3 regions of the Actimicrobium sp. GrIS 1.19 genome follow, and region 1 is predicted to be linked to each of the others. Evidence: predicted binding sites of a transcription regulator. Region 1 holds the regulator's gene; each other region holds the start of a gene.
The links. The regulator FNR, encoded in region 1, switches genes on or off when oxygen is low (the NO sensors DNR and NnrR bind a similar motif). The targets are predictions, from matches to a motif close to TTGATNNNNATCAA.

Region 1 (9,713 bases):
CGTGGATACTACTCAGAGTAGGCCGCAGATTATGTTACCTTGTCGCTCTTGGCGGCTTTTTTGCGTCATATGCCACCTCAACGGTTTACGACTGGAATCCGAATCACCATCATGTCCAGCATTCACGAGCCCTCACAAAATCATCTGCTGGCCGCCCTTCTCGATGCCAATCGCGAGGCGCTCGAACCGCACCTCGAATTGGTCCCGATGCGGCTGGGCGATGTGCTGTACGAGTCAGGTGGCAAGCTGCAGCATGTCTATTTTCCGACCACGTCGATCATCTCGCTGCATTATTTGCTGGAAAATGGCGGCTCGTCCGAGATCGCCGGCGTTGGCAATGAAGGCGTGCTCGGCATCCCGCTGCTGATGGGTGGCGACACCACGCCGAGTCGCGCCGTGGTGCAGACCAGTGGGTTTGGCTATCGCATGAAAGCGCACATTCTGGTCGATGAATTCAACCGGGCCGGGCCGGTGATGCGTCTGCTGTTGCGTTACACCCAGGCGTTGATCACGCACATGTCGCAAACTGCCGTGTGCAATCGCCACCATACCGTCGAACAGCAACTGTGCCGTTGGCTGCTGCATACGCTCGACCGCATGCCATCGAATGAATTGACCATGACGCAGGAGCTGATCGCCAACATGCTCGGGGTGCGTCGCGAAGGCGTGACCGAAGCCGCCGGGCGCCTGCAAAGTCATGGCTTCATCAGTTATCGGCGCGGCCACATCACGGTGCTGGACCGCGATGGACTGGAACAGGACGTCTGTGAATGCTATGGCGTCGTCAAGAGAGAGTTCGTTCGTTTGTTATCCGACGTCCGCAAGCGAGAAGGACGCGGCGCCACAACAGTTTAGGCCGGTCAGCAAACCCTGCCTGGCAGGGCCGGTTCTGCTGGACGTTATTGATCATCTCCGACACGGCGGCAGGAAGCGCTTTGCCTTCACCTTCTTTGAGCCGGGTCCTGCGCTCATTGGTCTGCCACGAAGTGTTATTCATCATGACAAAATCAACCCCGTTATCCGTCGAGCGACCGATGCTGATCGGTTTCGCCTCGACCATGCTGGTGTTGCTGCTGGTCGGCAGCATCACCTGGAACAATGCAAGCGAATCGGCCACGGCGGCACGCGTGGTCAGTCGCGGCCACAACCTGATTGACGACCTCGCTCAACTGCGCGACAAACTGGATCGCGCCGAAAACCGCCAAGGCAGTTATTTCCTGACACACGAACCGGTGTTTCTGACACAACGCGACCAGGCTGCTGCGCAAGCGACTGCGATGATGCAGAAAATCCTGGTGTCGGCGCAGGATCAGCGCGCCGAGCAGGAGCGCATGACCCGACTGCAGCTTGCCGTATCCCAACGCCTGAGCATGTTCACAGAAACCCAGGCGGCATTCGATGCACAAGGTTTTGCAGCGGCGCAGCCGCAGTTCAATGCAGGACGCATCGCGGCGGCAAGCGTGCAGGAAATCATCGACGAAGCGACCCGTGCCGAACAGGGTTTGCTGGCACAGCGCAAAGACAGCGAACTGTTGCGACTCAAAATCATCACCCTCAGCGTTGCGGCACTGCTGGTGTTCCTGGCGCTGCTGACGTTATGGATCCGGCACGTGACACGGCGTCAATTGGCGGCCGACCTTACGTTGCAGGAATCGCAACAGCCACTGCTCAAGGCTGGCGCGCTACAGGATGCGATTTTCAACAGCGCCAATTTTTCCAGCATTGCTACCGATGCCGATGGCGTGATCCAGATTTTCAACGTCGGCGCTGAAACCATGCTTGGCTACAGTGCCGATGAGGTGGTCAACAAGATTACGCCGGCGGGCATCTCCGATCCGCAGGAAATCATTGCCCGAGCCGAAGCCCTGAGCCTGGAACTCGACACGCCGATCACACCCGGTTTTGAAGCGCTGGTGTTCAAGGCGTCGCGCGGGATCGAAGACATTTACGAGATGACCTACATCCGCAAGGACGGCAGCCGCTTCCCGGCGATCGTCTCGGTCACGGCCTTGCGCGACGCCGACGACCGGATCATCGGTTATCTGCTGATCGGCACCGACAACACCGCCCGCAAGCAGGTCGAAGCCGAACAGGCGCTGCTCGACCAGCGTTTGCGTGACCAGCAGTTCTACACGCGCTCCCTGATCGAGTCGAATATCGATGCCTTGATGACGACCGATCCGCGCGGCATCATCAGCGACGTCAACCAGCAAATGGAGGCACTCACCGGTTGCAGCCGCGATGAGCTGATCGGCGCGCCGTTCAAGGATTATTTCACCGACCCGGCGCGGGCCGAAGCCGCCATCAAGCGCGTGCTGCGCGAAGGCAAGGTCACCAATTACGAGCTCACCGCACACGCGCGCGACGGCCGCGAAACCGTGGTGTCCTACAACGCCACCACGTTCCATGATCGCGACCGCAAGCTGCAAGGCGTGTTTGCCGCCGCCCGCGACGTCACCGAACGCAAACAGTTCGAACTGGCGCTGCAGGAAAACAACCTCGAGCTCGAAGGCGCCAAGGCCGCCGCCGAGAAGGCCAACCTGGCCAAGTCCGAATTCCTGTCGAGCATGAGTCACGAATTGCGCACGCCACTCAATGCGGTGCTGGGGTTCGCCCAACTGATGGCCTCCGGCGCGCCGCCGCCGACGCCGGCCCAGCAGCTGTCGCTCGACCAGATCCTCAAGGGCGGCTGGTACCTGCTGCGACTGATCAATGAAATCCTCGATCTGGCGATGATCGAGTCCGGCAAGGTCACCATGTCGCACGAGTCGATGTCGCTGGCCGATGTGCTGGCAGATTGCCAGGCGATGATCGAACCGCAGGCGCAAAAACGCGGCATCCAGATGGTCTTCACCCAGTTGGCCAGTCCGTTTTATGTCCATGCCGACCGCACGCGGGTCAAGCAGGTGATGATCAACCTGCTGTCGAACGCCACCAAATACAATCGCATCGGCGGCGCCGTCACGGTCGACTGCACCATGCATGGCAGTGGCCGGGTCCGCGTCAGCGTGCGCGACAGCGGCATGGGACTGACACCGGAACAGGTTGGCCAGTTGTTCCAGCCATTCAACCGGCTGGGCCAGGAAAGCAGCGCCGAAGAGGGTACCGGAATTGGCCTGGTGGTGACCAAGCAGCTGGTCGAATTGATGGGCGGGACCATCGGTGTCGAAAGCACGGTCGGCGTCGGTTCGGTGTTCTGGGTGGAACTGGTCGGCGCCAACGCTCCGGAACTGGAATTTGGCGAACACGGCGACAGCCATGTGCCCGATCAAAATCCGCTCGGCCCGCAGCAGGCGCCGCAACGCACGATCCTGTATGTCGAAGACAATCCGGCCAATCTGGCGCTGATCGAGCAGTTGATCGCCCGCCGTGGCGACCTGAAGCTGCTGTCCGCCACCGACGGTCATCAAGGCATCCAGCTGGCGCGTGCCTACCAGCCGGACGTGATCCTGATGGATATCAATTTGCCCGGCATCAGCGGCTACGGCGCCATGGCAATTTTGCGCGAGGATATTGAGACCGCGCACATCCCGGTCATGGCACTGTCGGCCAATGCCGTGCCGCGCGATATCGAGAAAGGCATGGAAGCCGGGTTTTTCCGTTATCTGACAAAACCGATCAAAGTGCCGGAATTCATGGAAGCCCTGGACCTGGCGTTGCGTCATGCCGACCAGCGAGGTTTGGACAAGACACTTGAACCTGTCGCATAATATTGGCGACCTGCACCACACTTTTTTCTGGGATTACCGCAATGCTTGAAGCCGCCGAAATGCTTAACGCCAGTATCCTGATCGTGGACGATCAGGAGGCCAATGTGATTCTGCTGGAGCAGATGTTGCGCGCCGTTGGCTATCAAGATATCAGTTCGACCATGGATCCCACCAGCGTCTGCGACCTGTACGCCGAACACCGGTACGACCTGATCCTGCTGGACCTGCAAATGCCGGAGATGGATGGATTCCAGGTCATGGATGCGCTGCAAAGGATCGAAACCAACGGCTATCTGCCCGTACTCGTCATTACCGCCCAGCCCGGCCACAAACTGCGGGCGCTGCAGGCCGGCGCCAAGGATTTCGTCAGCAAGCCGTTTGACCTTGTCGAAGTGCAAACCCGCATTCACAACATGCTGGAAGTGCGTCTGCTCTACAAGCGGCTCGGCAATTACAACAAGGTGCTCGAACAAACCGTGGCCGAACGCACCGCCGAACTGCGCGAAAGCGAAGCCCGCTTCAGGAGTTTTACCGAACTGTCCTCGGACTGGTACTGGGAGCAGGATGCCGAGGGCAAATTCATCCGCACCTCCGGCCCGGTCCATGACATGCTCGGGATCGGCGCCGACGGGCTGACCACCCCGCCCGACCCGGCCAGTCCCGGACGCTGGAATACCGCCCAGCGTGACCAGCTCAACGAATACATCCACAACCGCCGACCTTTCCTCGACTTCATTTACAGCCGCAGCAAGCAGGATGGCACCGAACAATTCCTGCAGGTCAGTGGCGAACCCATGTTTGATTCGTCAAGTCGGTTCATTGGTTATCGCGGCATTGGCATGGATGTCACCGAGCGCATCGAACGCCGCGCCAAATAGCGCCACCCCGCTGGCGTCGCGTCACCCTTCCGCTGCAACCAGCCGCGCTGCCGGCGACAATTTACCAGTCGCCCTGCGGCGCGCATCTCTGTAAAATCCGCATACCCGACGGCGGCCATCGCGTGCGTCGCATCCAGACAACCCACCGAGTCCCCCATGCAAACCGAAAGCTTTATCCCCGGCAAAGACGCCTCACTGGAATCCACCATTCGCACCATGCAGGCCAAACTGGCCGTACGCGGCTTTACGCTGGACGAATCGTCCTGGTTGAATCCGGTTGAAGCGATCTGGTCGGTCCACATGCGCGACCGCGATTGCCCGATGCTGTTCTCCAACGGAAAAGGGGCGACTGAACTGGCGGCCCGTGCCAGCGCCTATGGCGAATTTTTCGAACGCCTTGGCACGCATTATTTCTGGACCCATTTCTATCTCGGCGCGACCCGCGCCAACCGCCCTTTCGTGCATTACCCGCAAGAACGCTGGTTCGCCCCCAGCGAAGATGGCCGCTGGCCGACCGAGCTGCTCAATCCCGAGCTACATGCCTTCTACAACCCGGACAGCGAAATCGACAGCCAGGTGCTGGTCGATCTGAATTCAGGCAATGTCGAACGGGGCATCTGTGCCCTGCCCTACACCCGTCTGCGCGATGGCACGGCGACCTGGATTCCGGTCAACATCATCGGCAATCTGTATGTCAGCAACGGCATGGCTGCGGGCAATACGATGATGGAGGCACGCAGCCAGGCACTCTCGGAAATCTTCGAACGTCACATCAAATACCGCATCATCAGCGAAGGACTGTGCCTGCCCGAGGTGCCCGAGGATGTCATCGCGCGCTATCCGGGCATCGCCGCCGGCATCAAGGGTCTGCGCGAAGCCGGCTTTGGCATTCTGGTGCGTGACGCCTCGCTCGGCGGACGGTATCCGGTCATGTGCGTGACGCTGCTGCACCCGAAGGACCAGGGCGTGTTCGCCAGCTTCGGCGCCCATCCGCGTTTCGAGATCGCGCTCGAACGGGCACTCACCGAACTGCTGCAAGGCCGTGCGCTGGAATCGCTCGAAGGTTTCCCGGAGCCCGGTTTCGACATGGATGAGATCACCGCAGTCGCCAATCTGGAAATTCATTTTGTCGATTCAAGCGGCGTGGTCAGCTGGAACTTCCTGGGCGACACGCCCGACTTCCCGTTCGCCGACTGGAACTTCAGCAACACCACCGAAGAGGATTACCACTGGTTGTGCCAGGCCGTGCATGCCGAGGGCAAGGACATCTACGTTGCCGACTTCAGCGAACAAGGCGCGTACAGCTGCCGCATCCTGGTGCCGGGCATGTCGGAAATCTATCCGGTGGAAGATCTGGAATGGGAAAACAACAGTGTCGGCAATGACATCCGGCCGGCACTGGTGCGCCTCGATGCGCTCAATGACGCCGAATCGGCGCAACTGCTGGACTATCTGCAAACCTCGAACCTGAACGACGAACGTCCGTTGTGGGAAATCCTCGGGCTGGCGATTCCGGTTGGCACTGCATGGAAGGAACTGCGTATCGGCGAGCTCAAGACGCTGCTGGCACTGGCAATCGGCGACGAGGAAGCCACCCGCGAGGGCTGCGACTGGATCCACCAGTACAAGCAAATGAATCCGGCGCGCCGTCTGGTCTATCGCTGCATCGAAAGCCTGCTCAATCTGGACGATCCCGAAAACCACCGGCGGGCACTGGATCTCTTGTACGGGCCTGAGACGGTGCGGCAGGCGGCCGCCCTGCTTGACCGCAGGGAGCGTTTCTTCGGCCTTGCCACGCTCGGGCCTGACATGCAGGGCAGCGCCATGCACCAGACCCTGCTGGCGGCCTATGACAAACTGTTTGCAGCCGATCGCGCGCCGCAGTAGAAAACGGCGGGCACCGCAGGCAGGTCATCGAGCGACGCAGCCGGATTGCCGCATAGCGCAACTGCTTGCGGCTGGTTTCCATCTAGCATTTTGATCGGCACTAAAGGCATGCGATTCACAGGCGCACGGTGTGCGCTTGAAAGTGTAAAAGCATGGCAACATGGTTCCATGCAAAGCAATCCTTGGAAATCAGCGCAATCCGCGCATATTCATGGTACACACTAGGCATGGACCAATCCCTTGCACGCATCACCCCCGCCGTCATCAACATTCCAGCTTTGAAGGCCAGCTGCGCCGGCTGCAGCATGCATCAGTTGTGCCTGCCGATGGGCCTGAATGAGGCGGACATCAACAAACTCGACCAGATCATCGGCCGCCGCAGACGCATCGCCCGCGATGAGGTGCTGTACCGGATGAATGATCCCTTTCGGAATCTCTACGCAGTGCGCTTTGGTCATTTCAAGACCTGCCAGGTCGATGCCGGCGGCGACAGCCACATCACGGGGTTTCAAATGGCCGGTGAATTGCTGGGCATGGATGCGATCAGCGCCGAACAGCACCACTGCGACGCCGTGGCGCTGGAAGACAGCGAGGTGTGCGAGATCCCATTCGTCCGGCTGGAAGAACTGTTCGGGCAGATCCCGACCTTGCTACATCACTTTCATCGCATCATGAGCCAGGAAATCATGCGCGAACAGAACGTCATGCTGCTGCTTGGCAATATGCGCGCAGAACAGCGCTTTGCCGCCTTCCTCGTCAACCTGTCATCGCGTTATGCCGCACGCGGCTATTCGTCGACCTGCTTCCAGCTGCGCATGTCGCGCGAGGATATCGGCAACTACCTCGGATTGACGATCGAAAGCATCAGCCGCCTGCTGTCGCGCTTCAAGAAACAGGGCTGGCTGGAAGTCGACAAGCGTGAGGTGCGCCTGCTTGATCCGGTCATGCTCAAGGGTCTGGCGGCGGGAACGGAACACTGCACGCCGATGTGATCGGGCGCACACGGCGCGACGTCCGTGGCGGCCATCACCCTTCAGTCACTGCCGCAGGCGCGCCGCTGCCAATCTGACGCGCAAGTCCGCGCAGCCACGACGGCATGCATAGCTTTGCCAGAATGCGCGCTGACCGGGTTTCGACATGGCGGTAACGCAGCACACTGCGCCAGAGCCAGCCGAACGCGGCGATGCGGTCTTCTTCGCACACGGCATCGGCCGCGTCGAGACTGAAGGCACCCTGCTTCTCATCGAATTCGCGCCGGTGCAGTTGATAGATTTCAGGATCCCTGCGCCGCAGTCGTTCCAGCACACGAATGATGTCGACCGCACGGCGGTAACGATACCGCGCACCGGACATCTGGCTTGACGAGATGCGATAGCGCAGCAAATCCCGTTTCAGGAACCCGATCTGCCCTTGCCGCGCGACCTGCATGATCCAGTCCCAATCGCACATCGAGCCTGCCTCCGGATCGAAATTGCCGACCAGATCCAGCACCGTGCGCCGGAACATCACGGTGGGCGGATGGATGAAATTGCCAAGTACCAGTTTTTCGTAGATCAGGCCACGATAGCTGGCCACGCTGCACCCGGAGCTGGTCCCTTGCGCCGTGCCGAACTCCTCCTGCACCGAAAAGATATCGGGAACGCCACGCGGATAGCGACGAAATGCCCCGTAATAGGATTGGCCGAAGGATGCGCCAAGGCTGCCGTCGTCATTGAACGCTGAAAAATCCGATGCCACCAAAAGCACCTCGGGGCGCTGCGCAAGGTATGCCGATTGCATCGCAAGGCGTTCCGGCTCACAGATGTCGTCGGCGTCGAACAGCGCGATGTAGTCGCCGCGCGCCATCGCAATGCCGGCGCGTCGGGCTTCGGCCAGGCCACTATTGGGCTGGTGCAGCGTGGTCACGGCACTTCCAAATCGGCGCAGTACCTCGGCGGTGCCATCCGTCGAGCCGTCGTCGACGACAATCACTTCAAGGGGAATGGTAGTGGTTTGCAAGAAAACGCTGTGCAGCGCCTCTTCGAGCGTTGCCGCAGCGTTAAAGGCGGGTATGACGACGCTTATTCCGGGTGTGCTGGCACGACGTTGGGCGGGCATCCCAGTCTCCTCATGGTGAATCGCTGTGCGCGTCGGCTCTCAGGCTGCAGAGCATGTCAGCGCAGATCATTTGCGCAGTCGCGCAATTGCACGAGCCCGAAGTCGCATCAACAACCGCTTGAACTTCTGAGCCATCAAAAACACTTTTACACCGCCGCGGGCCCGATAAACGGTGGCCCAGAACAGGTGACGCTGATGCGTCGACAACGAACGCTTGTACTGCGAATCGCCCGCAAGAAAGTCATATTCACGCAAGCCATCGATACGGCAATGTTCAATCGCCAGGCAATGGGTCAACAGACCCGGTTTCAATTGACTGTTCTGCTGCCAGGCGAAGCCCGACTGATAAAAAAATACTGCCCCGTCGGAAATGAAATTATACAAAACACCCACTGTGCTCTGGCCGGCCGTGACGCGCAGGAGCTTCACGCCGCCAGAAGACCACAAGCGACGAATCAGCGCGCGGTGGAACGCGACAGCGCTCTGGCTGGAGAACGATCCTGCCACGCCTTTTCCGGCCCAGCGTTCGTTGTGCAGCGTGGCCAGTTCGTCAAAGAATTCCATGCCGGTGTCCAGATCGGTCGCCGCCACCAGCGACACCGGTCCGGATTCGGCTTCGTAAACACGTTGCGAGCGCTTGACTTGCGCACGCGTGTTGCTCGATACCTGCGTCAGGAACGGCGCATCGCGCAGGCTCTCGATATTCACGTAGGGCGCCGGCTTGTGATCGAGGTCCGATCGCGACTGTGGAATCGCAGCGATTACCCGTTCGATGATCCCATTGGCGCAACAACCGCTCAGGACAATGCGGCTCCACGCCAGCGTCGACAGAAATTCCGTCAGGTCGCTGACAATGGCATCCTCATGGCCGGGTGCGAACAACACGTCGTTATGTTCGGCAAGTGGTGAGCGCGTCGATGTGGCGCCGCCGGCGTTCAAGTACAGCGTTGGCATGAAGAACACACTGATACGCGCGGTTTTTCTCAACAACAGGCAGCCGCCCACGACCACCCCGTTACATGACCACCAGACCCAGTTGCCGGTGAATTCAGCGCCGTAGATTCCGATCCAGGTTTCCATCCAGTCGCGCGACAAAAATATCGCCGCATTGCTGGCGATCCGATAAAGCGGCTCCCACCAG
Region 2 (9,713 bases), on a different contig from region 1:
AGCATCAACCTGACCGACTCCTGGCGCGGTGAAATCTGGAATTGCCGCAAGAATGGCGAAGCCTATCCGCAGTGGCTCAACATCTCGGCGGTCAAGGATGCCGGCATCACCACCCACTACGTCGGCATCTTCTCGGACATCACCGCGCGCAAGACTGCCGAAGATGAAATCCGCCACCTCGCCTTCAACGATGCCCTGACCAGCCTGCCGAACCGGCGCATGCTGATGAGCCGGCTGACCCAGGCGCTGCTGGCCAGTCCGTGCCGCCAGCACAACGGTGCGCTGCTGTTTGTCGATCTTGACAACTTCAAGACCCTCAATGACACGCTCGGCCATGACACCGGCGATTTGCTGTTGCGCCAGGTCGCCCTGCGCCTGCGCGCCTGTGTCTGCGACAGCGACACGGTGGCGCGTCTGGGCGGCGACGAATTCGTGGTCATGCTGGAAGGACTGCATGCAGACATGATGACGGCCGCCTTGCAGGCCGAGCAAATTGGCGAAGCGATCCTGGCCAGCCTGAACCAGCCCTATCAACTGGAGGCGCACAGTTGTCACAGCACGCCCAGCATTGGCATCACGATGTTTGGCGATCGGCCCGAAAGCATTGACGAACCCATGAAGCGCGCCGACCTGGCGATGTACCAGGCCAAGGCGGCCGGGCGCAACACACTGCGCTTCTTCGATCCGCAGATGCAGGCGCTGGTCACCGCCAGTGCGGCGCTGGAAACCGACCTGCGCGACGCGCTGAGCCGGAATCAGTTCCTGCTGTACTACCAGGCCCAGGTCAACGAGCAGCACGAGGTGATCGGCGTGGAGGTGCTGGCGCGCTGGCAGCATCCGTGTCGCGGCATGATCTCACCGGTCGAGTTCATTCCAGTGGCCGAGGAAACCGGAATGATCCTGGCGCTGGGACGCTGGGTGCTGGAAGCCGCCTGCACGCAACTGGCGCGCTGGTCGCAACGGCCGGAGATGGCGGCCCTGACGATCGCCGTCAACGTCAGCGCGCGCCAGTTCCGCCAGCCCGATTTCGTCTGGCAGGTGCTGACGGCGCTGGAGCGCAGCGGCGCCAATGCGCAGCGGCTCAAACTTGAATTGACCGAGAGCCTGCTGGTGGCGAATGTGGAAGAGGTGATTCTGAAAATGCGGGCGCTAAAAGAAAAAGGCGTGAGCTTTTCGCTCGACGACTTTGGCACCGGTTATTCATCGCTGTCGTATCTGAAGCGGCTGCCGTTGAATCAACTGAAAATCGATCAGAGCTTCGTACGCGACGTGCTGGTTGACAGCAACGATGCGGCCATCGCAAAAATGGTCATTGCGCTGGCCGACAATCTTGACTTGGAGGTCATTGCCGAAGGCGTCGAAACCGTGCCGCAAATGGAATTTCTGATGCGTCACGGTTGCCGCGCCTTCCAGGGCTTCCTGTTCAGTTGCCCCTTGCCGCTGGAGCAGTTCGAAACGCTGATGGAACGCGTTTGAACTGCGCCGCTGCAACGTGGCTCAGAAGCGGTAGCCGACGCCCACGGCGACCAGCAATGGATCGACCTGCAGGTTGCTGACCTTGACGCCGCCGAGCGTCAGATCGGTGCGCAGCCGCAGTTTCTTGACGTCCAGATTGATCGACCAGTTCTTGTCGATGTTGAAATCAATGCCGGCCTGCAGGGCATAACCGACGCTGCTGTGATCCAGCCCGGCCGTGTCATTGAGCAGATGCACGTTGGTGATGCTGGTGTAGTTGATCCCCACGCCTAGATAGGGATCAAAGCTCTTGGCAGGCATGAAGTGGTACTGCGCCAGCAGGGTTGGCGGCAAGTGCTTGAGGGTGCCGATCTTGTTGCCATCGAGGCGCACATCGTGTTTTTGCGGATAGGTCAGGATCAGCTCGGCGGCAATGTTCGGGGTGAAAAAATACGAGATGTCAAGTTCCGGGAAGGTCTTGCTGTCGACCGTGACGCGATCACGGGCGCCGACGCCGCCAACCGGATCAGACTTCTTGTCCGGGTCGAGGTTGAGGGCGCGCACACGCACCATCCATGGGCTTTGCTGTTGGGCCATGGCGGCGTTGGAGAACATTGCCGAGGCCAGTATTGCGAGCACGACTGCTGTTTTTTTCATCATCACTGCTTTCATTGGTGGTTGTTGTTGGTATTGCAGCCAAGTCTAGTAATCCGGCCCAACAAAAAGATTGATTCACATCAAAACCACAAGAAAGGCAGGGACTTTGCACAACAGTGTGGCGCGCCGGAACATCCGTCAGGGTTGCCAAAGGTGCGCGCGAAAGGTGTTACGCCCGGCGGCCTTGGCCTCGTAAAGCGCGGCGTCGGCAGCACCGATCAGATCGGCGCCGCTGTGTTTCCACGTATTGTCGAAAGCGATTCCGATGCTGGTCGAGATGTCGAGTCGCTCGCCATTGAGCAGCCACGGCTTTCTGATCTGCGTGAGGATTTTTTCGGCCACCAGATCGGCTTCGGCGGCATCGCGCAAGCCCTCCAGCAGAATCACGAATTCGTCGCCGGCCAGGCGCGCCACGGTATCGGTCATGCGCACTGCCTTGATCAGGCGGCCGGCAAATTCCTGCAGCACCAGATCGCCCTTGGCATGGCCGAGCTTGTCATTGACCGCCTTGAAGTGATCGATGTCCGGAAACAGCACCGCGATGGCGCTGCCCAGCCGACGATTGCGCGCCAGTACCAGCTCCAGCGTTTCGTACAGATGGGTGCGGTTGGGCAGGCCGGTCAACGAATCCTGCCGCGCCAGCCGGCGTAGTTCATGCTCGGTGTGCTTGAGCGCCGTAATGTCGTTGCTCAGCGTGTAAATGCCCTTGACCTGCCCGTCGGCGCCAATGTCGGGAATGTAGGTCGATTGCAGGTAGCGCTGCTGGTTATTCATCGTCGAGACCGTGACGAAGTCGACCCGTTCGCCGCTCATCGCACGTTCGAGATGGATGCGCCGATCTTCGTACAGCGCCTCCCCCATCACCTGGTGCATGGTTTTCCCCAGCACTGTCTCGGGTGTGGCGCCGGTCCAGGCGTACATGGAGGCGTTGGCAAACTCGAAGCGTTGCTGGTGGTCGAGATAGGTGATCGAGACGGGTATGTTGTCGGTGATCGTGCGCAGGCGCTTTTCGCCGGCGGCCAGCAGTTGTTCGGCCATGCGGCGCTGGGTGACATCGGTGACCATGGCATAGAAGCCGATCACCGTGCCATCGGCCTCAACATCGGGCACGTACTCGCTTTGCAGGTGCAACTCGAGCCCGCCGCTGACCAGCGCGCGCTCGAACGAGATACGCTGGCCGCTGAGCGCGGCCTCGATGCCGGTGGCCATCAGCGCGTAGGCGTCGTCGCCATACACCTCGCGTACGGTCTTGCCGATCATGGCCTGCGGATCGAAACCGAGCAGCGTGCGGTAATGAATATTGCAGAACTGGTAGCGCGTCTCGATATCGAGATAGCTGATCAATGCCGGAATGCTGTCGGTAATCAGACGCAGGCGGCGCTCATTGGCGGCCAGCGCGGCATCTGCGGCATGGCGCGTCGTGACATCATCGACCGTGCCGACATAGCTGGCCACGACACCGTCGACGCTGACCGGCGCGACCCGCACGCGGATCAACCTGAGGTGGCCATCGGCGTGGTGGAAACGATAGGTGGCGTTGTAGGGCACGTTCGCTTCGGTCAGGCCGGACCAGTTGCGCGCGACTGCGCCAAGCTCGTCCGGATGCAGCGCCATGCGCCAGCCGAAACCGAGTGCCTTGCCATCGAACAAACCGAACATCAACTCGAAGGTGCGGTTCGCGTAGGTGCAGTAGCCGCTCGGATCAAGGTGAAACAGACCCAGCGGCGAGGCGTCGCTGACCGCCTCCAGTTCGGCGTGGCGCAGCTGCATTTCGTGTTGCTGGCGACGCAGCCGGTCGGCCTGCCATTTCAGGGTCAGATGGGTGCGCACGCGGGCGCGCACGACTTTTTCGTGAAAGGGCTTGGTAATGAAATCGACCCCGCCCGCAGCCAGACCGCGCGCCTCTTCCAACGGATCATTCTGGCCGGTGACAAAAATGATCGGGATGTGGCGCGTCAGCGGATCACGCTTGAGTTCTTCGCACACCGCGTAGCCGCCCATGCCCGGCATGACGACATCGAGCAGGATCAGGTCGGGCTGGCGCAACTGGCAAAACAGCAACGCATCGGCGCCACTGGTGGCCATGCAGACTTCATGATCGTTCTTGAACAATGCATGCAGGATCTGGATATTGCCGGGCTGGTCATCCACCAGCAGCAACAGCGATCGAGCGCCGGGGGTCGCGTCGGACGACGCGGTAGTTGAAATCATATAAGTCCATTTCGCAAGTCGCGACTGGCCAGCAGCGCAGATTTGAAATCCAGCTCGGCCATGTGTCTGGCAAGAAGGGTGGTGCGTTCGCCCAATGCGACATGATAGTCGCGTTCGATGTCGGCGAACGCCTTGAGCGCGTCCATGTTGGCCTCTGCCAGCAAGGCATCGAGCCGGTCAAGCAGGGCTGGCAGCGTCATGCCGGATGCGGCGGATTGCTGCATCGGCGTCGCGCTTTGCGCCAGACGGGCGGTGATGGTCGACAGTGCCGGCAGGCCCTGTTCGACCAGGCGCGACAGTTCGTCCATCGCGCTGGCCACACTCAGTGCCGCCGGGTCGGTGCGCAACTGGACTTCCAGCGCCGCCGCGAAGCCAGCGATCCGATGCGCGCCAATGGCGCCGGCCGTGCTTTTCAAGGTGTGCAATTGATCGGCGGCGCGCTCGAACCGGGCGCCCTGCAAGGCGTCGCGCAATTCTGCGGTGCAGGCGTCGATTTCGCTGGAAAACTGCTGTGCCAGCGAAACGAACAGCGCGCCGTCGCCGCCCAGCCGCTCCAGCGCCAGATCGATCTCGATGGGCTCGTCGGTTGCCATGCCGGGCACCTGGCCCGGCGCGGCGGCGCCCGGCGCAGCGGCGCCCGGCTGAACGTGGCGCAACAGCGTCGTCACCAGCATGTTGACGCTGATCGGCTTGCCGATGTGATCGTTCATGCCGGCCGCGCGACAGGCAGCGACGTCGGCCGCCATGACATTGGCGGTCATCGCGATGATGGGCAATTGTTCCGACGACAAATGCTGCCGCAGCGCGCGCGTGGCCGCATAGCCGTCCATTTCGGGCATCTGGATATCCATCAGCACCGCGTCGAACGGCGGCGATGCCGCCAGCGCCATGGCAACCCCATCGGCGCCACCGCCGGCGACTTGCACCAGTGCCCCCTGCCTGGTCAGCAAGTCGCGCGCAACGCGCTGGTTGAGCAGGTTGTCGTCGACCACGAGAATGCGCAGGCCAGTCAGCCGGGACGGCTGTCGCAGGACAGCGTTACGGTCCTGCGGCAGCGCCTTGCCGCCAGCGGCATCGCTCACGGCCTCGCGCAGCATGGCAGCCGTTACCGGCTTGATCAGAAAGCCATTGAGCGCGTTGCGTTCGCTTTGCATGCGTTCGGCCAGCGCATTGCGCCCGTGCGCCGTCACCATCAGCACCAGCGGCACATGGGCGCCCTGCTCCAGCTGCCGAATCCGGCGCGTGACTTCCCAGCCGTCCATGTCCGGCATGCTCCAGTCAACCAGAATCACATCGAATGGCAACGCACCGGTCTGCAGCAGCGCCAGCGCCTCGGCGCCGCTGGCCGCTGCGGCGCCGTCCCAGCCGATGGCGGCGAACATCGCCAGCGTCACATCGCGCGCAGTGCGGTTGTCATCGATGACCAGCGCGCGCAAGACCTTCCCGGGCAGCGCGGGGGCGGGTTCGGCGGCGGCGACATTGGCAAACCGCACCGTGAAGGAAAACCGGCTGCCGACTCCGGGTTCGCTGCTGACCACCAGCTGCCCGCCCATCAGCGTCACCAGTCGCGCGCTAATCGCAAGACCCAGCCCGCTGCCGCCAAAGCGCCGGCTGGTCGAGGCTTCGGCCTGGCTGAAGCTGTCAAAGATGCTGGCCAGCTGGTCGGCCGCGATGCCGATGCCAGTGTCGCTGACGGCGAATTCGATGGTGGTGAAGGCGCGATTGCCGCACACCATCCGCATCGCCATGATGACCTCGCCCTGCTCCGAAAATTTGATCGCATTGCCAGCCAGATTGAGCAGGACCTGCCGCAGGCGCTGGACATCGCCCTGCAGCAGCGCCGGCAATGCCGGATCGATTGAAAACAGCACTTCGACCGCCTTGCCGCCCAGGTTGGCCGACAGGATCACCGACACATCGCGCAGCAGCCGGTCCAGCTCGAACGGCGCCGCTTCCAGTTGCATCTTGTTGGCATCGACCTTGGAGAAGTCGAGGATGTCATTGAGCAGCGCCAGCAGCGATTGCGCGGCCGATTCGGTCTTGACGGCGTAATCGCGCTGCAGCGGATCAAGCGTCGTGTACTGCAGCAGTTGCAACATGCCGAGGATGGCATTCATTGGCGTGCGAATCTCGTGACTCATGTTGGCCAGGAACTGGCCCTTGGCGAGGCTGGCGGCTTCGGCGGCGTCGCGCGCGGCGGCCAGCGACGACAACAGTGCCTTTTCTTCGCGAATATCCTTGGCAATGCCGAGAAAGCCGATGATTTCATGCTGCTCGTCACGCACAGCAGTGACCGTCAGGTTGGCCGGCAAGGTGCTGCCATCCTTGCGCACATAGGTCCATTCGCGCGACTCGGACACGCCATCGAGGGGCAACGCGGTGAACACCTGAAAGCCTTCGACCGGACGGGCCAACTGCGCCGAGAGCGCAATGCCACGGGCCACGACTTCCGGACCATCGTGCAGGATGGCCGGAGTCTGGCGCTGCACCATTTCGTCGGCACGGTAGCCCAGCATGCGTTCGGCCCCGCTGCTGAAGAGTTCGATCAGGCCATCGCGATCGGTGGCGATGATCGAAAAATCGCTGGCCGCGTCAACGATGCCCTGCAACTTTGCCAGCGCCGCGCTCTGCGCCGCCTCGGCCCGCTTGAGCTGGGTAATGTCGCTGATGAAGCCGTAGATGCCGACCACGACGCCATCGACCACGTCGGGCACATACGAAAACAGGGCAAAGCGGCTCGGCCGGTCGGCGAATTCGATGTTGCGCTCGAACAGTGTCGGCTTGCCCGCCAGGGCCTCCAGCAGAAATGGCTCCAGCAACGCAAAGCGTTCCGTGCCGATCACATCGCGGATGTGCTGGCCATGCATCCGGGCCGGAGCGATGCCAAACCAGTCGAGATAGGCGGCGTTGGCAAAACGGTTGTGCAACTGGGCATCCCAATACACCACCACTGCCGGCATGTGATCGATGATGGTCTGCAGTTCGGCTTGCGCATGCGTGAGGGCCTGGGATTGCTGCGCCAGTTTTGCATGCGAGGTTTCCAGTGCCGCCTGGGCCTGGCGCCGTTCGGCATTCTCGGTCTGTACCGTTGCATACGATGCATCGAGCTGGGCGGTCATGCGGTCGAAGGTCGCGCCCAGCACGCCCAGCTCGTTCCTGATGCGCAGGTCGAGGCGGTAGCGCAGGTCGCCGTTCATGACCTGCTCGGTGCCAGCCTGTAGCAGCGCAATCGGGGCCAGTACATGGCGCCGGTTGACCAGCCATGCCGCCGCAATCAGTCCCGCCAGCGCGAGGATACTGAAGATCATGGCCACCACGGCAGTGGCATGCGAGTTATCGAGGTCGATACGGTTCAGGCGAATCAATTCAAACGCATCGTCGGCCATGTCTGCGGTGGTCAGGAACAGCGCACTCACGGTGATGCCGGTGCGTTCCATCGAGCGGGCGTTGCCATCGGGCCCGGCCATCGCCAGGGAATCGGGGCTGACCAAACTCGCATACAGCGTCGTTAGTACAGCCAGATTAGCCTTTTCCTTATCGAGCAATATGTTCTGGCCGGCCTCGCTGTAGCGACCACCGTCGAGCAACGCGCGAAAACTGTCGACCCGCATTTGCCATTGCCGGCTCGACCGCGCTTCGCGATGCAGCGCGGTCTCCACAATCAGAAAGCGGAATTGCGAAATCGCCTTGGCAGTCTGTTCGGCCGTTTTAATTTCTGCGGTCTGTTCGCGCACGGCCCGCGCCGACAGAAACAGGATCGCCAGCACTGCCGCAACCGTGGCGGCGGCCAGCAAGGCCAGCAGATTGCTTTGGCTCTTGAGTGTCATGGGCGCCTATCGAATCAATTTGACGGCATTGGGCAGGACCGATTCCAGCGGCCCCTGGTGCACGTAATCGAGAAAGTCGGGCGTCGTCCTGGGCGGCGACAATTGGTGTCGCATGGCCCAGCGCGCCTGGTCGTCCAGCGCCATCAACAGTGACTGGCTCAGGCCGAGTGTGAATTCACCGGGATTGAATGACTTGGCCACATCGCCCGACTGGCTGCCGAGCGACGGCCCAATGATGCGCCGTGTCGGTTCCGGCTGGTCCTGGATGAACTGATTGCTGTCGCGCAGTGCTGCCAGAACCCGGGCAATCTCGCGCGGATGCTGATCCAGCCACGCCTTGGTGCCCACCAACACGAACCGATGGACAAATACGGCTTCGTTGCGCAGGACCACGGCACGCGCGCCCCACTCGCGTTCCAGTCTGGCCAGGTCAGGATTCCATATCGTCGCGGCATCCACGGTGCCGCGTTCAAGGTCCGCCACCAGTTCTTCCGGTTTCAGGTCGGTCACGTGAACCGACGCGGCCGGAATTCCCTCCGACAGCAACAGGGTATCGAGAAAGAACTCGGCATTGGTGCGCGGGATCGTCCCCACTGTCTTGCCTGCCAGGTCCCTGACCTTGTGAATCCCGCGGTCCCTGCGCGCTACCAGCGCCATCGAGGTGCGCGATTCGAACACGCTGGAGACAATCGCGATCTTTTCGTTTTGCAGCACGGCCAGCACAAATGGCGTGTCGGCCATGATGGCCAGATCGACCTTGCCGGCGAGCAGTGCCTGCAACGCCAATTTTCCGAGCAGGAAGCGCCTTGTCGTCAGATCAACGCCATTGCGGGCGAACAGTTCCTGGTTCTGGCCGACCAGCACCGCCGCACCGGCAATCTGCAACGGCAGGGCGATCGCTACGCCCAGACGCGGTGACGCGTGCACCGCCGCGCCACGCACCAGCAGCTGCCATCCGGTCAAGCCCGCGACGGCTGCCAGCACCACTGCGGCCAGCAGGATGCGACGTGATCGGTTTTGCAGCACAAGCATGACTTGCTCCGGTTGGCATCTGGGGATGAGGCAATGTTGCGATTCGCAGGAGGGGCCAATGGTCGCGCGCAAATGATGATACACGCCAACATATCGCGACAGCGATATTTTTCGGGACCTTGCGCTGGCACCGCTTCGGAATTGATCGTGCCGCTCGTCCGGCGCACACTGGGTCCGGATTGAGCGCGCATTGCAGCCGCATCAACAGACAGTGCGCCTTGTTGCACCATTCTTGCTGACGAGGCAGGCGCGACTGTGTGGAGTGCCGCACAGAAGCGCCGCTGCCAGCCGGGTAACCTCTGCCGCAACCTGACGCCCAACCACTTTCTGATGAAGGGAAATGCCATGCCTGTGTCATATGCGATGAATGACCCCGATACCTTTCACCAGCGACTGGCGCACTTCAACCTGACGCGTCTGACGCCAGCACAGCCCACACCGCTGTGGCGCGGCGCATTGCATGATGACCTGGCGTGGCTGTTGAGCGAAGGCGAATTTCTTGAGGTGTTGCGCGCACAGGTAGCGCCCCTG
Region 3 (9,713 bases), on a different contig from region 1:
TCACTCCAGCAACTCGATCAACGCATTATTTCTGTCACGAATTTCAACATCATATGACCATCAACCTCGTACAGAAATTCTGCTTCGCCAACGAGAAATTTGTCGATTACTCCTCATCAGCTACCAATAGTATTTCACACGGAATACCTTTTTGCAAACAAAAATCTTATATTTTTGGTATTTAATTTTTCCACACCGAAAAACCACAGTAAATGTTTCTCGGGAGAATTGAATACATGAATCAACAGAAACATTGGCGTGCGGGGAGCGAATTAAAACCGGTCGGTTTTAAAATAACCGATGACTTCCTTTATATTCCGTAGAAATTACCAAGAATAATCCGTCGCAACGAACCCTTGCAACGAAAATCACGCAAATGGATTATCTGGAATGGCGCAATTTCATGGGCGAAATGCACCGGGAATGGCGCCGGATTTATCCGCGCACAGAGAATTTCCCGGCATGATCAGGCCGACTTTCAGTTGGCCTTGACTACCAAAAAACGTTGCTGCGAAGCGGTCTTTCTAATGCGACAAGAACGAACAGCGCTCCGGACAAAACAGCACATCGCGCGTCATCCCGCCGAAGAACCATTCCATCAGCCGACCGTGTCCGTAGGCCCCTGCCACCAGCAGGTCGGCATTGCGATCATGCGCGATGGTCAGCAATTGCGCCGCGTCGTCGCCACGCGACACCACCGTGTGTGCTTCCGCCGCGATCTCGTGTCGCTTGAGCCAGTTGACAATCTCGATCAGGTGCGCGCTGGATTCATCGGCATTCACGGCCCGGGTAATCTCCACCACCACCACCCGCTCGGCCTGCTTGAGCAATGGCAACGCATCAAAGATTGCACGGCGTGCTTCCCGCGTGTCCTTCCAGGCGACCAGCACATGCGACAGCGACAGCGTCGCCACATTGACCGGGACGATCAGAACCGGGCGCCCGACCTGCATCACGAACGCGCCGATATTCATCGCACGCGTGGGATTGGCATTGCCGGTCTGGCACGATGCGGTGATGACGAGGTCGGCACTGCGCGCCTCGCTGGCGAGACATTCGGCCAGCGGCTGAAAGGTAATCAGGGAGCGCCAGCCAACCGATCGCGCATGCGGCGTCAGCGCTGCGCGGAAGGCGTCTTCCGCCGCGCTCATTTCGGCGCCAATTTCGGTGCGGTCCTTGTCGTAAATGTCGGCCGAGATAAAGCCATCGCTGTAGACCACCTGGACCGGCTGGCAGGCCGCAATGCCGATCACATCGGCGCCAAAACGTGCCGCCAGCTGGCCGGCAACCCGCAACAGGTTCGGACTGGTTTTTCCCAATTCCATCTGCACCATCATCGTTATCGAGGCCACGATATCCTCCTGCGCAATGTCGATTGCGTAATATTTAGACAACAGTAGACCTTGCATTGTGACGCTGGATTGATGTGGATCAATTCGGGATGATCTGGACTCCTTGGCTCGGTGGGGCGATTTTATTTTCCAGGGTCATGATGCAGATCACCCCGCGGCAACGACGGCGCCGTGCACATTCGTCATAATTTATTTTCCATTCACAATCAGGACAGGAGCTGGATCATGACCAGAACCGCACTCGTTACTGGTGGCACCCGCGGCATTGGCAAGGCTGTTTCGCTGGCATTGCAGGCGGCCGGATATCGTGTCGGCGCGGTGTACCGGAGCAATACCGACGCCGCGCAGACTTTTCAGAAAATGACTTCCGTACCGGTATTTCAATGGGATGTAGCCGATTTTGAGGCATGCCGCAGCGGCGTGGCGCAGGTCGAGCAGCAATTGGGACCGATTGACATCCTGGTCAACAACGCCGGCATCACCCGTGACGGCTTCCTGCACAAGATGGATGCGGATCAGTGGTGGCGCGTCATGAATACCAATCTCGGTTCGGTATTCAACATGTCGCGGCACGTCATCGAAGGGATGCGCGAGCGGGGCTTCGGGCGCATCGTGAACATCAGTTCGATCAACGGCGAAAAAGGCCAGCTTGGCCAAACCAATTATGCGGCCGCCAAGGCCGGCATTCTCGGCTTTACCAAGTCATTGGCGCTGGAGGGCGCGCGCAAGAACGTCACCGTCAATGCCATCGCGCCCGGCTACTGCGATACCGACATGATGGCGTCGGTACCGGAGCAAACGCTGCAGGCGATCATTGCAAGCATTCCGGTTGGCCGCCTGGGGACGGCGGAGGAAGTGGCACGGATGGTTGCCTTTCTGGTCGCGGACGAGGCCGGATTCATCACCGGCGCCACCTTCGATATCAATGGCGGACAGCACATGTAAGTCGCCGCCAGACGCTTACAGCACCACCACCCGGTCGGGCAATTCGTTGCGCCCGCCGGCAGTAGCGGGAAAATGACGCGTCAATTGTTGCGTGACGGCGTCAATGCCGCCAACCACCGCCGCCTCGTTCTCGCCCTGACGGAAGGCCTGCTCCATCGCCCGGCAGATCGATTCCCACGCCGCCGCACCGACCTTCGCGTGAATGCCGCGATCGGCCACGATCTCGACATCGCGATCGGCCAGCAGCAAATAAATCAGGATGCCGTTGTTGTGTTCGGTGTCCCAGATCCGCAATTGCGAAAACACCTCGATGGCGCGCGCTCGCGCCGATTGCCCGCTGAGCAGCGCGCGGCCCGGCAAGGCGCCCTCGACCACAAAGCGGATCTCGCCAAGGTGCCCGCTCTCGCTGCGTTTGATCGCCTGTTCAATGAGGCTCAGGCTGCGCGCCGGAAACGCCCGCCGCACCTGCCACTCGGTCATCAACAGATGTCGTGCCACGCGTGCCAATCCCATTACCATCTCCCAGACGCGCCGCCGCCGCCAAAGCCGCCGCCGCCACCGCTGAAACCGCCTCCCGACCCGCCCGACCCAAAGCCACCGCCGCCGCCGAACCCGCCAAGACTGCGCATGCCACCGCCAAACAGCGTGACCACCATTGCGATCACCCCGGCGATGATGGCAATGAACAGCGCGCCGGCGAAAAACCAGGCCACCAGTCCCACCAGGCCGCCGGTTACCAGCGCACCCGGCAGACGTCCGAGCAGCGCGCGCAGCACGCCACCGACCACCAGCGCCACAATGAAAATGACCGGCGCAAAGTGTTCAATGCCAGCCGCGCCAGCGGCACTGCGCGGCGTCGGCGGCGGCAGCGCTTCGCCACTGACGACGCGGATCATCTGATCGACGCCGGCCGCAATCCCGCCATAGAAATCACCCTGCTTGAAACGTGGCGTGATGATTTCGCTGATGATGCGTTTGCTGGTGACGTCGGTGAGCGCGCCCTCGAGGCCGTAGCCAACTTCGATGCGCAAGGCGCGGTCATCTTTGGCAATCACCAGGATCGCGCCGTCATCGACCTTCTTGCGGCCCAGCTTCCACTGCTCGGCCACGCGCAACGCGTATTGCTCGATCGGCTCCGGTGCCGTGGTCGGCACGATCAGCACGGCGAGCTGACTGCCTTTGGCGGCTTCGAACGCCTGCAAGGTCTGTTCCAGCGTGGCCGTCTGCTGCGCCGTCAACGTCGCGGTTTGATCGGTCACGCGGGCGCCGAGCGGCGGCACGGCGACCTGCGCGAACAGCTGGAACGGCGCGCACAGCAGCAGCGCCAGCAAGGCCGTGCGCAACATGGTCATTTTGGCGTGGCCGGCGTCGCACCAAAATCGACTTTCGGCGGCGCGGAGATGGCCTTTTCATTCTCGACAGTGAAATTCGGCTTGACCTTGTAGCCGAACACCATTGCCGTCAGGTTGGACGGGAACGAACGCACCGTCAGGTTGTAGCCCTGCACCGCCTGGATATAGCGGTTGCGCGCGACCGTGATACGGTTTTCGGTACCCTCAAGCTGCGCCTGCAAATCGCGGAATCCGGCGTCGGATTTGAGTTGCGGATAATTTTCCGTCACCACCAGCAGGCGCGACAACGCGCCCGACAATTCGGCCTGGGCCGCCTGGAATTTGGCGAACGCTACCGGGTCATTGATCAGCTCCGGCGTCATCTGGATACTGCCGGCCTTGGCGCGCGCGTTGGTCACACCCAGCAGCACGTCCTTTTCCTGCGCTGCGTAACCCTTGACGGTGCTGACCAGATTGGGAATCAGGTCGGCCCGGCGCTGGTACTGGTTCAGCACTTCGGACCAGCTGGACTTGATCTGCTCATCGTTGCTCTGCAGCGTGTTGTAGCCGCAGCCACTCAGACTCAGGGTGAGTATCAGGATTGCCCAAAATTTACGCATTATGTTCTCCGTGGATTTCTGTTTGATTGCGCTTGCGTGCCAACTTAACTGCCAGCTTGTCTGCCAACTTACCGGCCCGTTTCCGGACCTTCCAGCAACTCCATTTTTTCTCCCAACGACTCCGAGATCCGCAACAGGCGCCCTTCGGCATTGTCGAGTTTGCCGACGCTGGGCAGATCGGCCGGCGCCACCCGGGTGCCGACGATGCGCGGCGTGATCAGCACGATGGTCTCGGTCGACACGCCGGAGTCCTCGGTGCTGGAGAACAATCGCCCGATGCCGGGCAATTCTCCCAGAATCGGCACGCCAACCCGTCGATAACCGCTCGAATTCTTGATCAAACCCGCAATCAGTATGCCCTGTCCATCGTCGGCCACCAGTTGCGTGGTGACTTCGGTGGTCTTTTTCGAGGGAATCCCGGCCGACACACTGCCCGAACTGACCTCCGGCCGGATCTTCATCATGATCCGTCCGGCGGCATCCACCGATGGCGTCACCCGCAGGATCACGCCGGTTTCGAGAAACTGGATCGACTCGGTGGTGACGTTGTTGATGGTGGTGGTCAGCCGGTATCCCAGCTTGTCACCGATATTGGTGGTGGCCTCCTGGTTTTCAAGCGTCAGCAGTTTGGGCGTGGCCAGCGTATGCACGCGGCCCTTGTTGGACAACGCACTCAGGTACAGCTCGACATTGCGGTTGACCACATTGAAAAACAGCCCCGGCGCGCCGCGTGTGGCCAGCCCGGTGGTGCCACCCCGGTTGACGCCATCGGCGCTGAAGACGCGGGTCCAGTCGATGCCGAAATTTTCGCCGGTATCGAGGGTGATCTCGAGGATCTTGGCTTCGATCATGATCTGCTGCGGCTGGGCGTCGATTTCACGCAGCAAGCCTTCGATGCGGCGCAAGCCGTCGGCGGTGTCTTCCACGATCAGCATGCGGCGCTGGTCCAGCACCGTGATCTTGCCGCCGCGCGACACATGCTTGGCCAGCACGTCGGCAATCAGCCGGGGATCGGAATACTGCACTTTCATCGAGCGCACTTCCATCTTGCCGGACACCTCGTCGAGCGGCGCCTCTTTTGCATCACTGATGACGTAGCCGCCGCCGCGCTGGATCACGCTGTAGCCGCCGGCTTCGGCAATCGCAAAGATCGCCTGGCGCACGGTCAGGTCATAGAGGTTAACCGAGACATTGCCGCCGACACCGCGCGCCAGCAGGATGTTGACGCGCTCCTTGCGCGAGATCATTTCGAACAGCTCGGCAATCGGCGTGTCGCGAAACACGAACGACATCAGCTCCGGTTTTTTGTCCGGCACCGACTGGGCCCCGGCCGAGATTGCCAGCAGCAGCAGCGCACTGCCCATCACGCATTTGAATGTCATCGAAGTCTTTCCTTGTCCAGCATAAGGGTGATCCGGATCCCGTCCTTGATCAGAATGGCGCTGCGTTCGCGCACCGTGACCAGCGTGTAGCCATTGACCGATTCGCCCACCGCCAGGATTTTTCCGCCGATATTCACCAGCGACTGGTCGCGATCCAGCATGACGGCGCGCAGGTCCGGCTTCCAGTCCGTTTCTGCGGAGCCGGGCACGGCCGAACGCGTCAACGGTGCCTGCGCCGGCCGTTCAAACGGATCGCGCAAACCTTGCGCCAGCGTGCTTGCGCTGCACAACGCGAGCACGGCAATAAGTACGCACCGGTTCATGGGCGGGGCTCCTGTGGCCGATAGGCGGCGATGCGGATTTTCATCGCCAGTTGCGGCGGCACATCGGTGCTCTGGATGTCGAACCGCACGATCGACAGCGTCGGCAGCGAATTTTCGATGTCGGCCATCCATGCCATCAGGGCGCCATAGCTGCCGCGCGCATCGAGGTCGAACGGGATTTCATCGAAAATCACGACGCGCCGGCGCGGTCCCGGCATGGCGCCGCTGAGCTGGACCGCGTGCCGCAACCCGATCCGGTCGACTTCGCTGATCAGGCGCACTAGCATCTGGTCGGGCGAGCGCGCCAGATCGGCCGTATCGAGATCGCGCGAGAGCAGCGCGATTTGCGCGGCGAGCCGGTCGTTCTGCTGGCGCAATGCGCCGGGGTCGGTTGCCGTGACGGTCAGCCGTGCCTGTTCGCCGTGCATCAGCGCCAGTCGCGCCAGTGGCGCCTGAATCCCGAGCACCCAGAGCAGCGCCGCCACCAGCAGCAGTACGCCGGCGAACAGCAGCGTCAGTTGCCGTGCCGGGATGCGCGCGAGCAGGTCGAGTATCTTGTTCATGGGGTCGCTCCACGCTGGCTGCGGGTGGCGGCAGTGACATTGAAATCGATCACCTGCGCGCCCTCGGCGGCGCGGCCGCTGCTGTTGAGAAAACGCACATCGGCAATCGCAGGCTGGCCGGACAGGCGGTTCAGGAATGCGGTCAGGGCCGCATGGTCGATCGCCTCGCCGCTGATTTCAATGTTCTTTGACAGCTGCCAGGTGCGCGTCTCGGCCGGCTTGCCGACTTCTTCCATCGGCAAGACCACCAGATAGCCGGTTTGTGGCGCGGCAACCGGTGTCGCCGGCAGCAGCTGCTCTTCGCGCGAAAAGCGCAACTGCTTGAACCAGACGCCGCGATTCAGGGATTGGTCGATTGCCACGCCAACGCGCGCGATCTCGCCCGCACCGCGCAGCGCAGCCAGTGCCGCCAGGCGCTGCTCGAGCGTCGCCTTGGCCACTTGCGCCAGCGCCAGCTGCTTGCTGGCCGCATCGCTCAACGCCGTGCGCGCGCGCAGCTGCGCCAGGCGCGGCTCCTCCACCGCAATGCGCCAGTGCAGTCCGGCGATCAGCAGCGCGCCCAGCACCAGCACGCCGGCGAGGCAGCCGCCAAACAGCCTGACGCCCCGCGCGACCCGCACGGCATCGCGATAACTGCGCGGGATCATGTCGATTTCAGCCATGTCGATAACCTCGCAAAGCCAACCCGGCGGCCAGCGCAAAACCCTGATCAATTTCGGTGCCGCTGAGCACACCGGGCTCGCGGCCGAAGACACTCAACGGATCGAGCAGTTCGACCGGCAGCGCGATCAGTTCGTCGATGCGATCCTGGATGTTCGGATAGCGCGCCACACTGCCATTGAGGTAAACCCGGCTGACCGAGTTGCCGCGCGTGCGCGAGGCGACATACACCTGGGTGCGGCTGAGTTCATCGGCCAGCAGGGCAAATTCGGGATGCAGGATTTCCCGAATGGTATGGCCGATATCGCGCTGCGCGAGGCCATTGGCATGGGCGCCGCGCGTCTTGGTGCCAATGCCGTGTTCGCACAGCAGGCTGTGCGCGATGTCATAGCTCAGCCCGAGCGATTTGGCCAGTTTGGTGGCCAGCTGGAATTCGCCGAAATCGATTTCGCGGTCGAGCATCAGGCGCCGGCCCCACACCACCGTGATAAAGCTCTTGGCGACGCCGAAGTTAATCAGCATGACCGACTGCTCGTAATCGTCGCGCTGCATCGCTGCCAGCAAGCGCGCAATCGCAGCCGGGCCGATATCGAGCGAAACCGGATCGAAGCCGACCGCGCGCAAGACATCGAGGTATGCCAGCACGTCGTCACGCCGCGCTACCGCCACCAGCACCTGCCGCTCCGGTTCATTGGCTTCGACATTGCGCACGTGGTAATAATCAACCACGCTCTCGGCAGCCGGGCCACCCAGCTGATCGCGTACCGCGCGCGCTACCGCCTGCTGCTCGTTCTGACCGGCGCCGACATGCACGGTCAGCGGCAGAATGCGCACTTGACCCGGCGGCAGTGCCGGCGACACCCGACGGCCGCTGAACGCAGCCTGCGTCAACGCCTGCCGCACGAAGCTTTTCAATGCTGCAGGATCGGCGAACAGGCGCTCGCGCTCAACCGGATACGGCACCGACACGGCGGCGCGCAATTCTGGCATGGCGATGTCGCCGCCAAGCTGCAGCAGATTGAGCCGGTGCACGCCGAAATCGATACCAATCGGCGCCATTTGCGGTCGTCGCAACAAAGAGCGCCAGTCCATCAGTCGCACTCCAGCGCAGCGGCTTGCTCGCAGACGTGATTGCCGCCGTCGCGTTTGGCCTGATACAGCAACGCGTCGGCCAGCTTGTAAGCCTGGTCAATATCGATTGCAGTGTGCGGCGCAAAGGTGATCAAACCGAGGCTGACGGTCGGCATCGCGCCGCCGACGGCCAACCCGGCCAGGCTGTCCAGTGCGGCGCGAATGCGCTGGCGGACCGCGTCACCGCACATCAGCAACGCGAATTCATCACCGCCCAGACGCACCAGATATTCGTCCGGGCCGGCCAGTCCTGCGAAGGCCTGCTGCATCGCCTGCAGGACGCGGTCGCCATGGAGATGACCGAAGTTGTCATTGATGGCCTTGAAACGATCGAGGTCAAACAGGCCGAAGCAACTGCGCAAGCCAGCGCGGTGATGGGCGGCGACCACGCGGTCAAAGTCCTGTTCCAGAAAACGCCGGTTGAAGGCACCAGTCAGATGATCGCGATTGGCCAGTTCCGACATGTCGAGATGAGCCTGCTCCAGTCCAAAACGCATGGTCAGGTCATGCTTGCGCAACCCCAGCGCACGGCTGACCAGCGCCAGCGCGATCAAGGCCGCCACCAGCATCAGGAATTGCAGCACCCACAAATCCAGCGCCGAAAAACGCGTGCGGCTCAACCAGGTCGAGGCGGTAAACATCAGGTAAATGGCGCCAGTGGTCATGCCCGCTTCACGCAATCCCCATGGAACCACCGGCACCAGCATGAACAGCACCGCCACGCTGAGCAGCAGCATCATGTGCAGTTGCCCCGAACGTTGCGCCAGCAGCACCAGCGAGGAGCCGCACACGATCAGCAGCAGCATGCCGAGCAGATTCAAGGCCCGCACTTGTGCGACGCGCCCGGCCGACAAGTGAATGTGCAGCGCCAGCGCGGTCAGCACGGCATACGTGTAAACATAGCCGGTGCCAAGCTGGAATACCGAACACAGCAGCGCCGCCGTTGCCAGAAACAGTAATGCCACCAGACTCAGCAGCGCGATGCCGTCGCGGGTGTCGCGGGTGATGTGTGGTTCCGCATAGGCGCTCAATGCGCTGCCGCTAAAGGTGGTCGACGACCAGACATTGCGCAGCGCAGCGCGCGGCGCGTCGAGCCAATCGAAGGTGCTGCGTGTGCTCATGCGCGGTTCCGGTGGTAATGCATTAGCAGGGCGGCGCGAAACTGATCGCGACTTGTGGTCGAAGCGTCGGGATAAATCCGTATTCAAAACTATAAAAGCGCGCGCCGACCAGCGGTCCGTCGGGCTTGACCAGCAAGCCGTAATTGGGCAAGCCCTTGGCGTACCAGCCGTCGACCAGCGTGGTGATGTCCCAGCTATACAAAAAATTGGTTGTTACCGTGATTGCCGCGATGTTTCCAGCATCATAATCGGCGCCGCTGCTGCCCCATGCCGTGCCCGCCGTAG

Region 2: the regulator FNR is predicted to act here: its motif matches at 2,183-2,196, upstream of RCH09_RS07100 (OmpW/AlkL family protein).
Region 3: the regulator FNR is predicted to act here: its motif matches at 1,422-1,435, upstream of RCH09_RS10640 (universal stress protein).

What each region holds. Positions count from the first base shown of each region.
Region 1 is NZ_JAXCHT010000026.1:41,927-51,639, reverse strand. Features, by position in the region: gene RCH09_RS16365 (Crp/Fnr family transcriptional regulator) at 112-855, shown strand; gene RCH09_RS16360 (PAS domain S-box protein) at 999-3,710, shown strand; gene RCH09_RS16355 (response regulator) at 3,752-4,588, shown strand; gene ycaO (30S ribosomal protein S12 methylthiotransferase accessory factor YcaO) at 4,745-6,475, shown strand; gene fnr (fumarate/nitrate reduction transcriptional regulator Fnr) at 6,703-7,467, shown strand; gene RCH09_RS16340 (glycosyltransferase family 2 protein) at 7,502-8,572, opposite strand; gene RCH09_RS16335 (GNAT family N-acetyltransferase) at 8,639-9,713, opposite strand, start outside.
Region 2 is NZ_JAXCHT010000007.1:13,041-22,753, forward strand. Features, by position in the region: gene RCH09_RS07095 (bifunctional diguanylate cyclase/phosphodiesterase) at 1-1,476, shown strand, start outside; gene RCH09_RS07100 (OmpW/AlkL family protein) at 1,498-2,112, opposite strand; gene RCH09_RS07105 (PAS domain-containing protein) at 2,251-4,323, opposite strand; gene RCH09_RS07110 (response regulator) at 4,320-8,150, opposite strand; gene RCH09_RS07115 (ABC transporter substrate-binding protein) at 8,157-9,182, opposite strand; gene RCH09_RS07120 (iron-containing redox enzyme family protein) at 9,528-9,713, shown strand, end outside.
Region 3 is NZ_JAXCHT010000013.1:1,854-11,566, forward strand. Features, by position in the region: gene RCH09_RS10640 (universal stress protein) at 525-1,394, opposite strand; gene phbB (acetoacetyl-CoA reductase) at 1,578-2,297, shown strand; gene RCH09_RS10650 (TPM domain-containing protein) at 2,313-2,810, opposite strand; gene RCH09_RS10655 (TPM domain-containing protein) at 2,810-3,649, opposite strand; gene RCH09_RS10660 (LemA family protein) at 3,646-4,248, opposite strand; gene RCH09_RS10665 (type II secretion system protein GspD) at 4,317-5,630, opposite strand; gene RCH09_RS10670 (hypothetical protein) at 5,627-5,953, opposite strand; gene pilO (type 4a pilus biogenesis protein PilO) at 5,950-6,516, opposite strand; gene RCH09_RS10680 (PilN domain-containing protein) at 6,513-7,178, opposite strand; gene pilM (pilus assembly protein PilM) at 7,171-8,268, opposite strand; gene RCH09_RS10690 (GGDEF domain-containing protein) at 8,268-9,428, opposite strand; gene RCH09_RS10695 (DNRLRE domain-containing protein) at 9,451-9,713, opposite strand, start outside.